DNA from 2 places in the Blautia sp. BCRC 81119 genome. Region 1 is predicted to be linked to the other one. Evidence: riboswitches for the same ligand, from Rfam matches in the RefSeq annotation. Region 1 holds a riboswitch; the other holds the start of a gene.
The links. Region 1 has a riboswitch for ZMP and ZTP ahead of DMI82_RS06855 (formate--tetrahydrofolate ligase). Riboswitches for the same ligand answer to the same signal wherever they lie in the genome.
Positions count from the first base shown of each region.

Region 1 (8,604 bases):
GAAAACTGCTTCTGGGCAGTAAAGGCCTCATCCAGGCGTGCGAGCATTTTGTTAAATGAAATTGTCAGGCGGGAAATTTCGTCATTGGTAGCAGGAACTTCAAGAGCCTCTGAAAGGTTCTGGACCTCTATTTGGTTTACCTCCTGGCTGAGTCTGCGAAGCGGAAGTAATGCCTGACGGCTGATAAAATAAGTGCAGATGCTGCTGAGAAGGATGATGATCCCTGTTACCATGAGTCCTTTGGTGAGAAAAAGTTTTTTGGTCAGCTGCAGCTGATCGGAAAGCTCCGGAAATAAGACGGAGGGATTCATATTAAAGGTGATGGGAGTAGAATCTGTGTTATCGATCCGTATCATGTAATCTCCCAGATCCTCCATTCCGGCAACTGCAGACTGGCTGATAAAAAAATACATCAGAATGCAGGTGACTGTCATAAGCAGTGCGGTGATCAGTGTCAGACGCCATTGAAGAGAAAGCTTTCCGGTTATTTTTTTCATTGTATATCCTCCGTTAAAATGTAACCCTGGCCGATCTTATTCTGTATTGGATCAAAGCCGAGAGCCGTGCGCAGCTTTTTTCGAAGAGAAGAAATGTGGACACGAATGGAATTGCTGAGACTGTTGACGCTTCCGTCCCAGATATGCTCGATCATTTCTTCTGGGCTTATGATACGGTTCTGATGAAGAAGGAAATATTCCAGAAGAGAACTTTCCTTTCGGGTCAGAGAAAGAGGAAGTCCATCGATACTGGCCTTTCTTGTACGGGTATCAAAGCTGATACGTCCGCATTGCAGACATACATCCTGCTGGATAAATTTCCTTCGTGTCAGACTTCGGATCCGTGCCTCCAGCTCTTCAAAATGAAAAGGCTTTGTGAGATAGTCATTGGCACCGAGATCAAGCCCTTCAACCTTGTCCTGGATCTGTCCTCTGGCAGAGAGGATCAAAACGGGAGTGGAAGTATCGGATTCCCGAAACTGGCGCAGGATTTCCAGACCATCAACGCCTGGAAGGTTCAGATCAAGAAGGATGAGATCATAATTTTCCACCAGACATAATTCCAGTCCTTCATCCCCGTCAAAACATGTGTCCGCTTCATAGCCATCCATGCGAAGTCCCTCCGCAATAGACTGGCAGAGCTGCTTTTCATCTTCGATTATCAATATATGCATAATAAATTCTCCTAAAAAACAGTTGATTTTGCTTTGTTATCTATCATATCATGTATAGCATAAAATTCCTGTAAATTTTTTTATTTCTTAACAGAGATTTTATACAGGGGATGATATAGTAAGGCTACAGAGAACAAAATTAACATATAAAATATACGCCGGTTCCGGATATGGGCCGGTGATATCAGAAGGGAGAATATAAACAATGAAATTAAGAACACAGAAAATAACAGCACTTATGGCAGCAGCGGTATTAGGAATATCTGCATTTGGAAGCGTACCGGTAACAGCGGCAGAAAGCACGGAAACAGCAGAGATCGGAGAGGCAATGGCGGTGGATGGAGAGGCAGTTTCATCAGATCTGGTAGCAGGTACATTTAAGCCTTCCGACGTAACCTGCAAGGCACAGGATTCTTATGAATATCCGTTTCTGGGACTGAAGCTTTCGCTTTCGAAGGAGCTGTTAAAGCAGATCAAGGACCAGAGCATTGCAATGCTTACCACGGAAGATTTTGAGAATCAGACCAACGCAGTGACATATGCCTATGTAAGCTGGAGCAAAATGACAGAGGAACAGAAAAATGCCGAAATACAGAAGATGGGAACCGGATATGACGACTGGGTGGCAGGTCTGGACAGAATTGGCACAATTGGCGTTTATGACGAAGCTTCACAGAAAAAGCTGGATGAGATCACTGGCTGTACAGAGCATAAAGAGCTTGGAAGCAGCAGTGACGGGAAATACAAATATTATCTGAGCACCAACAAAGATGCAGATGAAAAGCTGACAAAGGAGCTGGAAAAGATCAAAACCGACATTACGGAAATGACACCGTATCAGAATATTTCTGTGTTTGACCAGCCACAGGATACCAGCGTCAACCCGGAGGATGTAAAATCTGTAGGAAAATTTGAAACAACAGGAATAGATGGAAAAACATATACAGAAAAAGTATTCAGTGACTATGACCTGACGCTGGTAAATGTTTTTACAACCTGGTGCTCACCATGCGTAAAAGAAATCCCGGAACTTCAGGAGCTCTATAAAGAAATGAAAGATAAAGGCGTCGGAGTAGCAGGCGTGGTGCTTGATACTACAGATGAAAAGGGAAATCAGGACGAAGAGGCTGTAAAAAAAGCAGGCATTCTTCAGGAAAAAACAAAAGCAAAATATCCGTTCCTGATACCGGATACTACTATGATGAACGGCCGTCTGCAGGGGATTTCCGCATTTCCTGAAACATTTTTTGTTGACAAAGATGGAAACATTGTAGGCGATACCTATACAGGAAGCCATACACTGGACGAATGGAAGGAAATCGTGGAAAAAGAGCTTAAAAACGTTTCAAAGTAAAAGATGATCATTATGGAGAGTGGAAAAATGATTCGGAAAATAACAGAATCCAGGTGGATCGGACCTGCTCTGGCGGTTTTGGGAATTTTACTGATGATACTGGGAATCTGCAGGGGCGAAGTGTCTGTAGTTTTTACAAAAGCGATCAACATCTGTATGGAGTGTATTGGCATTGGATAATAAGAAGATGAAAATAAATGAATGGCCGCGGCATGGGATCCAGGCATTGTGGGCGGCCCTTACAAACAGTCACATATCAGGCTTTGTGACTGGAAAGATCTATACCGGAAAACTGAAAAATGTCTGTGTTCCGGGGCTGAACTGTTATTCCTGCCCCGGGGCAAGAGGGGCCTGTCCCATTGGTTCCCTTCAGGCTGTGATCGGAAGCTGGAACTTCAAGATGGCATATTATGTAGCTGGATTTCTGATCTTTGTAGGAGCGTTGCTTGGAAGACTGGTGTGCGGATTTCTCTGCCCCTTTGGACTGATCCAGGATCTGTTGAACAAGATTCCTTTTCCAAAGAAGATCCGGACATTTCGGGGAGATAAGCTTCTGCGAAAACTGAAATATGTGATCTTTCTTGTATTTGTGATCATACTTCCCATGTTTGTAGTAGATATCATGGGCCAGGGAGCACCATATTTCTGCAAGCTGATCTGCCCGGCAGGAACACTGGAAGGAGGTATCCCTCTGGTGCTGCTGAACAAATCCATGCGAAGTGCAGTAGGCTGGCTGTACATGTGGAAAAATACAATCCTGGTGATCACCATTATCTTATCAATTATGATATACCGGCCATTCTGTAAGTATATCTGTCCGCTGGGAGCTTTTTATTCGGTATTTAATAAAGTTTCCGTTTTTCGTTACAGAGTAGATAAAGAAAAATGTGTTCACTGCGGAAAATGCAGGAATATCTGCCAGATGGAGGTCGATCCGACGGAAAATCCAAACAGTACAGAATGTATCCGATGTGGAAGATGTAAAAAGATATGTCCGACACAGGCGATCCGGTGTGGGTTTGCAGGCAAACCCTGATACAGAAAAATACGAAAACGGTACAGCTTATAAAATATAAGGTGTACCGTTTTTTGCAGAAAACTACTTTTCCATATTATCTATCAGTAACATATTCAGCTGTTCCCAGCGCTTCAGATCTTTTTTTGTAAAAAGCAGCTGGTGGCGGAACGCTTCGGTAAGCTCTTGTGGTTTTAAAGTGATCACACATTTGAATGCGCAGGGCATCAGATCCGCACTGGAAATCCCACACAAAAGTCCTGTTGTAAAATCTCGAAGCTCCAGAGGATTAAAAATGTACAGGAGATCTTCTTCCAGTGGGTTATACTGATTTACAAAGGAAAAACGGATCAGCATATCACTGTAAAGAACTTTTCCGGTGTAAAAAATCTCACTGCTTCTTCCGTTGGCAGAAACAGAACAGATCGTTAAGGTTGCTTCGTATTTTCCGGATTCGCCTTTTTTTTCATAAATATCGATGACGCCATCCTTCGTACGCTGATAGCGTCCATCGTAAAAGTAAAAATATAGCCGCTGTGCCTGAAAAAATGGGCTTTTTTGTCCTTTTCCCGGTGCATTGGACGGTTTACTGGCTGTTTCAGGAAGACCAGTGGTAAGCTGGGACATAGATACCTGGAGAATCTGGCTGATATCATACAAAGTTTCGATATCAACGGAGATATCTCCATTTTCATATTTGCATACGGTAGCTCGACTTTTATGGATGGCATCTGCCAGATCCTGCAGAGTCATCTTTCCGGCTTTTCGGTATTTTCTTATTTGTTCACCTACATAACAGGTAAAATTACTCATTTTGTTTCCTCATACTATCTATTTTTCTTATTAATTTTTATTGTATACGATTATATCGGAAAAACCGGTATTTTGTAAAGTAGTAAGAAACTTTTTTGAGATAAAATTTCGTAAAAAGAAACTTCTGCCATTTGCACTTATCTTTATTTAAGGTAAGATATGGCTGTTAGGCTGAAGGTTTCAGCCTATATCAAATATATACTTGAAGAGGGGAAATTGAAATGAAAGAAAAAGGAAGTAGCTTTTCCGGCTCAATAGGCTTTGTCCTGGCGGCAGCCGGAAGTGCAGTAGGAGTTGGAAATATCTGGAGATTTCCATATCTCTGTGCCAAAGATGGCGGAGGACTTTTCCTGCTGGTTTATCTGGTACTGGTACTGACTTTTGGATTTGTACTGTTGACAACGGATGTAGCACTTGGGAGAAAGACAAAGAAAAATGCATTGAGGGCTTTTGAATCTCTTGATCCAAAGTGGAAATTTTTAGGACATTTAACGTTTATGGTTCCGGCATTGATCATGACCTATTATTCTGTTATCGGTGGATGGATTGTAAAATATTTTTTTACTTATATTATTTCTGATGGGAAAGATGCGGCTTCAGATGTATACTTTACATCATTTATTACATCAGATATTGCACCCGTTGTATTTATGCTGATCTTTCTGGCACTGACTGCCTGGATCGTATTTCGTGGTGTGGAAAAGGGAATCGAAAAGTTTTCCAGGATCATTATGCCGGGGCTGATTCTTCTGATTGTGATCATTGCGATTTTTTCACTGACACTGTCCCATACTGATACGGATGGAACTGTCCGCACCGGTATGCAGGGGCTGGCTGTTTACCTCAAACCGGATTTTCATGGATTGACGGTAAAACGCTTCCTGGAGATCCTTCTGGATGCGATGAGCCAGTTATTCTTTTCCTTAAGTGTATCTATGGGAATCATGATCACATATGGTTCTTATGTGAAAAATGAAGTTAATTTAAATAAAGCAACAAATCAGATTGAGATCTTTGATACCGGCGTTGCGTTTCTTGCAGGAATGATGATCATACCGGCTGTTTTTGTATTTCTCGGAAAGGATGGAATGGCTTCCGGCCCAAGCCTGATATTTATCTCACTGCCAAAGGTTTTTGATGCCATGGGAGTATTTGGCCGTCCGGTGGCAATTGCATTTTTCCTGATGATGGGATTTGCGGCACTGACTTCCTGCGTGTCTGTCATGGAGACACTGGTTGCAAACTGCATGGAACTCTATCACAAACCCCGTAAGAAAATGTGTGGTGCTGTCGGAATCTATTCTCTTGTTACAGCAGTGCTGATCTGCCTTGGTTATAACAAACTGTATTTTGAACTTAAACTGCCAAATGGTTCCGTTGGACAGCTGCTGGATGTGATGGATTATATCAGCAACAGTTTTCTGATGCCGTTTATCTCACTTTTGACAAGTATTCTGATCGGCTGGGTGATCGGCCCTGACTGGATCATAGGAGAAGTGGAACGAAATGGGGAACACTTCAAACGGGCAGGGTTATATCGCTTTATGATCCGTTATGTAGTGCCGGTTGTAATGCTGATATTATTCCTGGTATCTACAGGATTTGCAGATTTGATTTCATAAGTGTGGTAATATGTTTATGGCGTCTGGACAGTCGCATTAACGGATGACCAGTACAAGATACGATTAAATAACAGAGGATTTGATGAAAAAAGATATGTACGAATGTTGGAGAGAAAACTAATACATAGAACGGAAATGATTCAGAAAATTAGACTTAGCTCACTTTAAAAGTGAAAAAATAATTTGATAATTTCTTGACAAGTACTAATAAATATGTTAGTATTCAATCATCAAATTAATAAAGTCTTCGGTGACTGACGGAGTTGTGGGATAACCACGAGGGAGCCGGAGATTCGATGAGTCGACCGTCTGGGCAGTATTTGAAAAACTTCAGATACTGCTCTTTTTTATGGGATAAAAGATGCAGACGGTTGCAGCGGAGAAAGGAGAACATTATGGGATTTAAAAGTGACATCGAGATTGCACAGGAGTGCACAATGGAGCCAATTACCAAGATTGCAGAGAAAGCAGGTATTGATGACAAATATCTGGAGCAGTATGGTAAATACAAAGCAAAGATCGACTATAATCTCCTGAAAGAAACAGACAAAAAAGACGGCAAACTGATTCTTGTGACAGCTATCAACCCGACACCGGCCGGGGAAGGAAAAACAACTACAACGGTAGGTCTTGCAGATGGAATGCAGAGACTTGGAAAAAATGTTATGGTAGCTCTTCGTGAGCCATCCCTGGGACCGGTATTCGGTGTCAAAGGTGGTGCGGCAGGCGGCGGCTATGCACAGGTAGTTCCGATGGAGGATATCAACCTTCATTTTACCGGTGATTTCCATGCAATCGGTGCGGCAAACAACCTTCTTGCAGCAATGATCGACAACCATATTTTCCAGGGAAATGAGCTGAACATCGACCCAAGAAAGATCACCTGGAGACGTTGCGTGGATATGAACGACCGTCAGCTTCGTAATGTAGTAGATGGACTTGGCGGAAGAACAAACGGTATGCCGCGTGAGGACGGATATGACATTACCGTAGCATCTGAGATCATGGCAGTTCTCTGTCTGGCAAGTGATATCAAAGATCTGAAAGAGAGACTTTCCAGAATCATCATCGGATACACTTATGGCAAGGTTGCTGAGCAGAAACCGGTAACAGCAGGAGATCTTCACGCAGAGGGTGCTATGACAGCACTTCTGAAGGATGCCCTGAAACCAAACCTTGTTCAGACACTGGAGCATGTTCCGGCAATCGTTCACGGCGGACCATTCGCAAACATCGCTCACGGATGTAACTCCGTAACAGCTACAAAGATGGCTATGAAGCTTGCTGATTATGCCATCACAGAGGCTGGATTCGGTGCTGATCTTGGAGCTGAGAAATTCCTGGATATCAAGTGCCGTATGGCAGGTCTTACACCAAGTGCCGTTGTTATCGTAGCAACCGTACGTGCTCTGAAATATAATGGCGGTGTTGCAAAAGCGGATCTTAACAATGAGAACCTCGAGGCTCTTGAAAAAGGTATCCCGAACCTTCTGAAGCATGTAAGCAATATCAAAAATGTATATAAGCTCCCATGTGTGGTAGCTATTAACGCATTCCCGACCGATACCAAGGCAGAGCTTGATTTTGTGGAAGCAAAATGCAAGGAGCTTGGCGTAAACGTAGCACTTTCAGAGGTATGGGCAAAAGGTGGCGAAGGCGGAATCAAGCTCGCTGAGGAAGTAATCCGTCTTGTTGAAGAGCCGAATGACTTCACATATGCTTATGAGCTGGAAGGCTCCATCGAGGACAAACTGAACCAGATCGTACAGAAGGTTTATGGTGGAAAGAAAGTGGTTCTTACAGCAAATGCCCAGAAGCAGGCGAAACAGCTGGAGGCACTTGGATTTGGCAACTGCCCGATCTGTGTAGCTAAGACCCAGTACAGCTTAACAGACGACCAGACAAAGCTTGGTGCTCCGACAGATTTCGAGGTAACAGTAAGAAATCTTAAGATTTCCGCAGGTGCAGGATTTATTGTTGCACTGACAGGTGAGATCATGACCATGCCAGGACTTCCGAAAGTACCGGCAGCAACCAAGATCGACGTAGACGAGAGCGGTAAGATCACAGGACTGTTCTGATATAAAGATTTTTTGAGGGGAATTCAGATAGAAAGCGGTAGAGCCTGCAAAAATAGAGGCTCTGCCGCTTTTTATATTGTTGTGGAGAGAGTATTGAAAAACTTTTAAAAGCAGGAAAAACACTGGGTTTGACGATCCCGTGATACGAATTTGATACGAAAATCCCCGGAAGTGGTCGAGACTTCCGGGGGTTCTTGTTCCGTTTATGTAAGGTGGTTTAATCCTTTAGGCTGTTACTGCCTGTCGTTTCTGTCCAGCCTAGCCACAGTTGCCATAACAGAAACAAAGAAAGTAATTATAGAACTTGTCATAGGACTTTACATCCTTTCAGCTGGAGGTTCGGCAGCAACAGCATTATAGCATGTTCAAAACAAAAATGGTATAATATTATAAATTGTCAAGAATATCAGCAATCTCCTGCTGCTTGTTGGGATAAAACTCACAATGTCGAGGAAATCGCAGAGGGGACGCGCATGTGACATTTGTGTTAATTAAGAGGAATGCTATAGAAAATATTGTAGAGATAAATGAATGTGGGGGGGGGAAAA
Region 1 is NZ_QJHD01000008.1:104,924-113,527, forward strand. It holds gene DMI82_RS06820 (sensor histidine kinase) at 1-497, opposite strand, end outside; gene DMI82_RS06825 (response regulator transcription factor) at 494-1,171, opposite strand; gene DMI82_RS06830 (TlpA family protein disulfide reductase) at 1,377-2,525, shown strand; gene DMI82_RS06835 (CD1871A family CXXC motif-containing protein) at 2,553-2,705, shown strand; gene DMI82_RS06840 (4Fe-4S binding protein) at 2,713-3,561, shown strand; gene DMI82_RS06845 (helix-turn-helix domain-containing protein) at 3,625-4,353, opposite strand; gene DMI82_RS06850 (sodium-dependent transporter) at 4,575-5,975, shown strand; ZMP/ZTP riboswitch at 6,216-6,297, shown strand; gene DMI82_RS06855 (formate--tetrahydrofolate ligase) at 6,371-8,056, shown strand.

Region 2 (8,604 bases), on a different contig from region 1:
AAGTTCTCTGCCGGACAGCGGCTGCTCCAGTCCGTAATAGTTCTCGATCTTCTCCGCTTTTTCCAGTGAACCGATTCCTGTATTTATGATCAGCGGATCCATATTTCCTCTTGCCGCATAAAGTGCTGCCGAGATCCCGGCCGGACCTGCTCCTATGATAATGATATTCTCCATTTCAGACACCTGCTTTCTTCTTCGTTTGGATCTGTTCTATAATATACGCTTCGCATTGGTCTGTTTCTGTGATCAGGTCACTTTTCCTTCACAGAAGTCATTATATCACATTCCCCCAAAATTACACCTTTTTTTCAATAGCTTTTATTTGCGTCTGTTTCTCTTCTATGCTATTATTATAACGACTTTAAACCAATTAAATGAATCAAGATGATACCCCTGCGGGATCATAAATATCTGCTTGACCTGTAAGGAAACAGATTCCTTATATTTATCAATAGATCATGAATCATAAAAAGGAGCCTAATCTCTATGAGAAATTTTGAATATTTTACCCCTACCCGGGTTATTTTCGGAAAAGATACACACCTTAAGATCGGCACTGTTCTAAAAGAGCAGAACTGCAGCAAAGTACTGATCCATTATGGCAGCCACAGTGCAGTAAGCTCCGGTCTGATCGATGAGATCCGATCTTCTCTGGATGAAGCTGGAATTTCCTATGTCACTCTTGGCGGTGTGGTTCCCAATCCCCGTCTCTCCAAGGTACGTGAAGGTATTGAGCTTTGCCGCAAAGAACAGGTTGATTTTCTTTTGGCTGTTGGCGGTGGCAGCGTTATTGATTCCTGCAAGGCCATCGGCTATGGACTTGCCAATCCGGATACAGATGTGTGGAACTTTTTTCTCCGCACCGAAACCCCAAAAGCCTGTCTTCCTGTAGGCGTTATCCTGACGATCGCAGCTTCCGGAAGTGAAATGAGCGGATCCTGTGTGATCACCAATGAAGAGGGCTGGCTGAAACGAAGTAGTGCCCGCAACGATCTGTGCCGCCCACGTTTTGCTATTTTAAATCCCCGCCTCACCTATACCCTGCCGCAATATCAGACCGAAAGCGGCTGTGTGGATATCCTGATGCATACTATGGAACGGTACTTTGTAAATATCGAAACCATGGAGATCACCGACAGTATCAGCGAATCTCTGATGCAGACCGTGATCTATAACTCCCGGATCCTGATGAAGGAGACGGATAATTATACTGCACGGGCAGAGATCATGTGGGCCGGCAGTCTTTCCCACAATGGACTTACCGGCTGCGGAACCGGCGGTGGTGACTGGGCCTGTCACCAGCTGGAGCATGAACTGGGCGGCACCTACGATGTGGCTCACGGAGCCGGTCTTGCCGCTTTGTGGGGAAGCTGGGCACGTTACGTTTATGATGCAAATCCGGAACGCTTTGCCCAGTTTGCAGTCAATATCTTTGACATTCCCTGCAGTACCGACTTCAACAAAACTGCTCTTGCCGGCATAGAAGCCATGGAAGATTATTTCCGTTCCATCCAGATGCCTACCAGCCTTCATGAGCTTGGTCTTGATCTTACAGAAAAGGAGATCCATGATCTAGCGTTTAAATGCAGCTTTGAAGACACCCGTACCATCGGTGTGTTCAAACAGCTGAACATGAAAGATATGGAAAAAATCTATCTTGCTGCCAGATAAATCTGTAGCCATAATATTGCAGATGTTTTTTTGAAAATCAGATTTTTCAGAAAAACATCTGCTTTTTTTATTTTTTCCTTGCATTCTCTACATAAATGTGTTAAAGTAACAAAGTACTCGAAAGAGACATGCCCAGATAGCTCAGTTGGTAGAGCAGAGGACTGAAAATCCTCGTGTCGCTGGTTCGATTCCGGCTCTGGGCATTATTTTTTTACTCTGATCGCAGAATAGCCTCTGCTGGTCAGAGTTTTTTTATACAAAAAACTGCTGCAAATCCCTTGTGGAATCTACAGCAGTCTTTTTCTGATCACTGAAGCAAATAAACTTCTGTATAAAACACGCCCTTCTGCTCTGCTTCGGAGTGTGTTGCCACATATACATCAATGCAATTGGTCCGGATCGCTCCTCCGCAGTCCTCTGCAACATAAACCTGTCCATTGATCACTACTTTGGAACCGTATGGGATCTGACTCGGATCCACTGCGATCGTACGGTTGGTAGTGGCCGTTACTCCTGTGGAAGTAATTCCATTCGCCCATGGTCCGCAGCAGATGCTACACGGACAATAATGCGTGATCCGGAATGTTCCCAGTGGTTTCAATGTCGCGTCCGAAGATACTGATACCGGCGTTCCGATCTGTACGCCAGCTGCGGTACTTCCGGAACCACCTGTGGAAGTTACACCATCCACCGCATCCGCAAAAACGCCCTCCCCGGAACTCTTAGTAAGGGATCCTGCTTTTGTATTCTTTTCCTGCTCTGCCTTGGCCACTTCCGTAGCCTGATAACCTTCCAGACAGCTGGTCGGAATATAGCCGACGTGATCTGAACCACTGTCATCTGTGTAAACGATCCTGCTCCAGATAGCATCTACCGTACCTGTTCTTTTCAGCTCATCATCCTGAAGGACCTCTCCTACAACCTCTCCGTCCTTCTTGCCGGGATAATCCAGGATATCACTGTCCTGTGCCGCTGTAACTGTATCTGTAAATTTATTTACGATCTCCGTATCACTGAGCACGCTGTCCGAAACATAACCGATGATCTTGTCCTCACCTTTCTTTTGGAAGGTCACCTTGCTCCAGCCATTGTCACAGACTGCAACTCTTTCAAGCTTCGTTCCCAGGATCACAGAACGCAGCTCTGTACCACTGTCTCCCGGATTGGACCGGATTTCCGTATTTTTCGCTGTAACATAAAGCGTATCACTCTTCGCCAGAGCATTTACTGTATTTCCCGCCCCATCATCGATCTGAAACTGCTGAGGTGTTTTTTTCTCCTTTGTATATGTATCCAATGTTGCTTCATATCCCAGTACCTCTGCTGATACGGATGCAGGGAAAAGCATAGAAGCACATAAAATAACTGCCAGAAGCTTTTTTCGCATGAAATCTTGCCTCCTTTATTCCGGCATTCTACGGTTTGTCCCGACTATCATAGCATATCAGATCATATTTTGCAATTTCACAGGACAGTCTTCAGAAATTTTTAACAAAAAGATCATATTTTTTAACTGGTCAAATCTATCCGTAACGGATACAATACTTATATGAATACAAAACACAAGAAACCAACCCTTACTAAAAAACAGCGCCACAAACTCCGTGTACAGCAGGTGCGAAGGCAGAAGATCTTTCTGACATGTCTTTTTCTGCTGATCGTGGGCTGTATCCTTCTGCGTTTTTCCAAATTTTCCGGCAGGCAGAAGGAAACCCATCAGATCAATGCAGCCTGTGAAGCTTATCGCGATGAGGTTTCCAGCGAAGCAGCACAATATGATATGTCCGACTATGTAGACCTGATCCTGGCTGTGATGATGCAGGAAAGCTCCGGACAGGGTACCGATCCCATGCAGTCCTCAGAAGGAGCCTACAACACCAGATATCCTCAGCAGCCCAATGGTATCACAGATCCTTCTTACTCTATTTCCTGTGGCATCCAGGAACTGAAATATGCTCTGGAAAAGGCCGTCTGTACCGGTCCGACTGATCTTTCCAAAATCCGTCTGGCTCTGCAGGCATACAATTTCGGAGCCGATTCCTATTTTGCTTATCTGGAAGAAAACGGTCAGACTGTGTGGACGGCCCAAAGTGCTCAGGCCTTTGCTCAGATGGCAAGCGGCGGCACACAACGTGATGAAGATGATCCCCTTCATGATCCTGCCGGTCCATGGGACTATGGTGACCAATACTATCCGGATCATGTTTTGCGCTATTACCACTTAGACAATAACTCATAAACCACCGAAATATTGTCATATACAAGTTCTATTTCAGACGTCTGGAATAAACTTTATATGTTGTGTATAATTTCAAAAAAATTCCAAAAAACATTTGACAGAATATAAAATCTATGCTAATATATGTCTTGTTGCTGAGGGAAACACTTGAAACGATAAGACATATGCGATAGTGGCGTAGTTGGTAACGCGCGACCTTGCCAAGGTCGAGACCGCGGGTTCGAGCCCCGTCTATCGCTCTTCAGAACTCTGAGTTTTTCAGAGTTCTTTTTTATTTTTAAAACTATCCTTTTTCGATCAAAAAGTCCCGGGTCTGATCTCTTTTTTCCAGAAATTCAGATTCGGGACTTTATATTTTTTATCTTTTATTTCAGCTGCATATCATGGCCAAGGCATGCATCTTTTAGTGGTGGAAAAGGCGGATTCCTGTAAATGCCATCACCATTCCATACTTATTACATGTATCGATAACTGCGTCATCACGTACAGATCCACCCGGCTCTGCAATATATTTTACACCGCTCTTATATGCGCGCTCGATATTATCACTGAATGGGAAGAATGCATCGGATCCCAGTGTCACGCCGGTAAGACCATCCAGCCATGCTCTCTTCTCTTCTTTTGTGAACACTTCCGGCTTCTCTGTGAATGTCTTTTCCCATGCACCATCTGCAAGGACATCCATATATTCCTCACCAATGTAAACATCAATGGCATTATCTCTCTCCGCACGTGTGATCGTGTCTTTAAACGGAAGCTCCAGTACTTTCGGACACTGACGGAGATACCAGTTATCTGCCTTCTGACCTGCAAGGCGTGTACAATGTACACGGGACTGCTGTCCTGCACCAACGCCGATAGCCTGTCCGTCCTTAACAAAGCATACAGAATTGGACTGTGTATATTTCAGGATGATCAGAGAAACCTTCATATCTCTCTTGGCTTCTTCCGTAAGCTCTTTATTCTCTGTTACAATATTGGAGATCAGCGCATCATCAATTGCCAGCTCCTGGCGGCCCTGCTCAAAGGTGACTCCAAATACCTGTTTGTGCTCCAAAGGTTCTGGAACATAGTTTTCATCGATCTGGATCACATTGTAATTGCCTTTTTTCTTCTGCTTCAGAATTTCAAGAGCCTCCTCTGTATATCCTGGTGCGATCACACCATCAGAAACCTCTCTCTTGATCAGCATTGCGGTATCTTTGTCGCAGACATCAGAAAGAGAAATAAAATCACCAAATGATGACATACGATCTGCACCTCTTGCTCTTGCATACGCACATGCAAGCGGGGAAAAATTCTTCCAGTCCATATCACCTACCCAGTAGATCTTTGCCAGTGTCTCATTCAGCGGAAGTCCGATGGAAGCACCTGCCGGAGATACATGCTTAAATGAAGTTGCTGCCGGAAGTCCGGTTGCTTTCTTAAGGTCACGTACCAGCTGCCAGCCATTAAAGGCATCCAGGAAGTTGATGTATCCTGGTCTTCCGGAGAGTACCTGGATCGGAAGCTCACTTCCATCTGCCATATAGATCTTTGATGGTTTCTGATTTGGGTTACATCCGTATTTTAACTGTAATTCTTTCATGAAAAAGCTCCTCCGTTCTCTGTGATATCCCTATTTTCTTATTTATTCTTGTTTACGATCCTGGATTCATATTTTCCTGTCTCAATGTCAATAAAACGAACAAAGAGAGAAACTTTATTATCCTGGTTCAGGCTCTTCCAGAGGAGATCCGTAAACTCATCAATATCGCTTGGGATCTCTACCAGCTTCGGCTCTCCCTCGAAACTTGGAAGTGGATTTCCATCGCATTTATAAGTATGGATAAAACGTCCCTGTCCTGCCGCCGCATTCTCATAGGCAAATGTATAACGAAGACAGGAATCCGGATTTCCGTTATTGCTCTTTAAAATAGACATCGCATAATTGAATTTACCGTCTTCAACATGAAGAACACCTGAAATACGAGGTGTATAGTTCGGCGCATCCGGCTCAAACTCTCTGCTGCGGAGAGACTGTTCAAAGGTGAGCTGTCTGTCCATTCCCTCATAGATCGTATCTGTCTGATCACCGTTTGTTACGATGGTCTTATTTCCAAGGACACGTACCGGTGCATAAATGATCAGGCTCGGGTCTGTAAGCTTGGACGGATCAAAAGCCTGTGTACGGATTCCTTCCCCATCCTCAACAAAAATACGGTTTCTGCTGTTCTCGCTTCTTCCCATAATAAAATATGCAGTAACTGCATGTTTCCCGTCAGCGGAACGTCCGATCACAATTCCTCTTCCCGGATAGGAATTTTCTTTCAGTTCTTTTTCAAGTGAAAATGTCGTCATTTTTCACAGTCCTCCTTGTCTAATGTAAGGCCCGGGGCTTATCCCAGGATATGAACGGTAACAAAAAACCGCCTGGACACCCCTTATCAGGCTGCCCAGGCGGTCGGCTTCTCACTTCACTGCACTCCCTGTAGGTAATCCTACTTTCCGCCAGTCATGCAGCTTCTGCTGTTATACTACAATACTTCTTCTTAATTTTCAAGCCCCTATTTTCAGAAATTATTTTTCCAGACTTCTTGTTGCTCACAAAATAAACAATAACACTTTATTTCCCCTGTAATGCATAATCTGTCTGGATCTGTGCTGCAATGTCTGATTTCATCTGGATCCATGCATCGGGATTTTCCACGTAATACTTCGGACAGTCTTTACCTGTGACATCATAATGACGGATCACCTGATCCGAAGTCAGTCCAAAGCGTGTACAAAGCCACGCTGTCAGCTTTACGGCCGAATCATAGGTTGCTGTATTAAACTGCCCTGTTTCATCCGGATGGCAGCATTCAATGGATATGGTATCTACATTTCTGGAATTTGTGGCATAGGATATTTCTGAAGTGGGAATACATTGTACCACTTCTCCCTCCAAACCTATCACAAAATGACTGCTGACTTTGTTGTCCTGCGTTGTCGCAAGATTTTCAAAATAATTCCGGTTGGATATGGCAGTAGATCCCGGATTGGCCGTATAATGAATGGCTATATAATTTACCTGTTCGATAGAAATCTGTGGTCTGGAATAGGAATTCGGTGTCAGAAGCTCCACATCAATAAAAGGTGCTCCTTCTGCCTGCCATTGTTCCGGTCCGCCATTTCCGCTGGCATTCCCGGATATTTCTTCCTGTCCGGACTGAGTTTCACTCTGTTCCATGCGCATCTCAAAAAATGCGTATCCTAACGCACACGCAGCAAAAGCAACGATCACAATGATACATATCAGCACAATCCTCTGTAGGATCTTGATCGGGTTCTTTTTTCTCAAAGACTTCTTTTTTCTTCTGGAAGACCCGGAGGAAGTTTTCTTTACGGAAACAGGCCGCCCGCTATGGGACGGCCTGGGTGACTTTTTACCGGTCTTACCTTTTTTTCCTTTATTATTCATCTACACTGTAGTTTGGAGCCTCTTTTGTGATATGGATGTCATGTGGATGTGACTCCTTGAGAGATGCAGCGGAGATCTTAATGAATCTGCCTGTTGTTTTCAGCTTCTCAATGTTCTCTGCTCCGCAGTAACCCATACCGGATCTTAAACCGCCAATTAACTGGAATACGGTATCCTCAACGTGTCCTTTGTATGCAACACGTCCTTCAACACCTTCTGGAACAAGCTTCTTGGCGTTCTCCTGGAAGTAACGATCCTTGCTGCCGTTCTCCATAGCTGCAATAGATCCCATTCCACGGTATACTTTATATTTTCTTCCCTGATAGAGCTCGAATGTTCCCGGGCTCTCATCGCATCCAGCAAACATGCTGCCCATCATGCAGACATTGGCGCCTGCCGCGATAGCCTTGGTGATGTCTCCGGAATACTTGATTCCACCATCTGCGATGATCGGGATTCCGTAGCTGTTGGCTACTTCATAGCAATCCATAACAGCAGTAACCTGCGGTACACCGATACCTGCAACAACACGTGTGGTACAGATAGATCCAGGTCCGATACCAACTTTAACTGCATCTACACCAGCTTCGATCAGTGCCTTGGTAGCTGCTCCTGTTGCAACGTTACCTGCGATAACCTGAAGTTCCGGATATGCAGCCTTGATCTCGCGGACTGCTTTTAAGATATTCTCAGAATGACCATGTGCGGAATCAATTACGATTACATCCACATTCGCTTTCACAAGTGCATCTACACGTGCAAGTACATTGGCTGTGATACCAACTGCCGCACCACAGAGAAGACGTCCCTGTGCATCCTTGGCTGCAAGCGGATATTTGATCTGTTTCTCGATATCCTTGATGGTAATGAGTCCTTTTAAATTAAAGTCGTCATCTACAATGGGTAATTTCTCCTTACGGGATTTCGCAAGGATCTTCTTGGCATCCTCAAGTGTGATTCCTTCCTTGGCTGTGATCAGTCCTTCAGAAGTCATGCACTCCTTGATCTTTCTGCTGAAATCTGTCTCAAATTTAAGATCACGGTTTGTGATAATACCTACAAGCTTTCTGCCTTCTGTGATCGGAACACCGGAAATACGGTATTTCGCCATCAGATCATTGGCATCTTTCAGTGTATGCTCCGGTGAAAGATAAAATGGATCTGTAATAACACCGTTCTCAGAACGTTTAACCTTATCAACCTCTTCTGCCTGTGCTTCGATGGACATATTCTTGTGGATGATACCGATACC
Region 2 is NZ_QJHD01000019.1:50,948-59,551, forward strand. It holds gene DMI82_RS12005 (NAD(P)/FAD-dependent oxidoreductase) at 1-174, opposite strand, end outside; gene DMI82_RS12010 (iron-containing alcohol dehydrogenase) at 487-1,671, shown strand; tRNA gene DMI82_RS12015 (tRNA-Phe) at 1,802-1,874, shown strand; gene DMI82_RS12020 (3D domain-containing protein) at 1,979-3,058, opposite strand; gene DMI82_RS12025 (lysozyme family protein) at 3,221-3,910, shown strand; tRNA gene DMI82_RS12030 (tRNA-Gly) at 4,077-4,149, shown strand; gene DMI82_RS12035 (phosphoribosylaminoimidazolecarboxamide formyltransferase) at 4,314-5,498, opposite strand; gene DMI82_RS12040 (IMP cyclohydrolase) at 5,537-6,250, opposite strand; ZMP/ZTP riboswitch at 6,337-6,418, opposite strand; gene DMI82_RS12045 (peptidoglycan recognition protein family protein) at 6,516-7,232, opposite strand; gene guaB (IMP dehydrogenase) at 7,345-8,604, opposite strand, start outside.
Region 2: another riboswitch for ZMP and ZTP. It lies ahead of DMI82_RS12040 (IMP cyclohydrolase); the one in region 1 lies ahead of DMI82_RS06855 (formate--tetrahydrofolate ligase).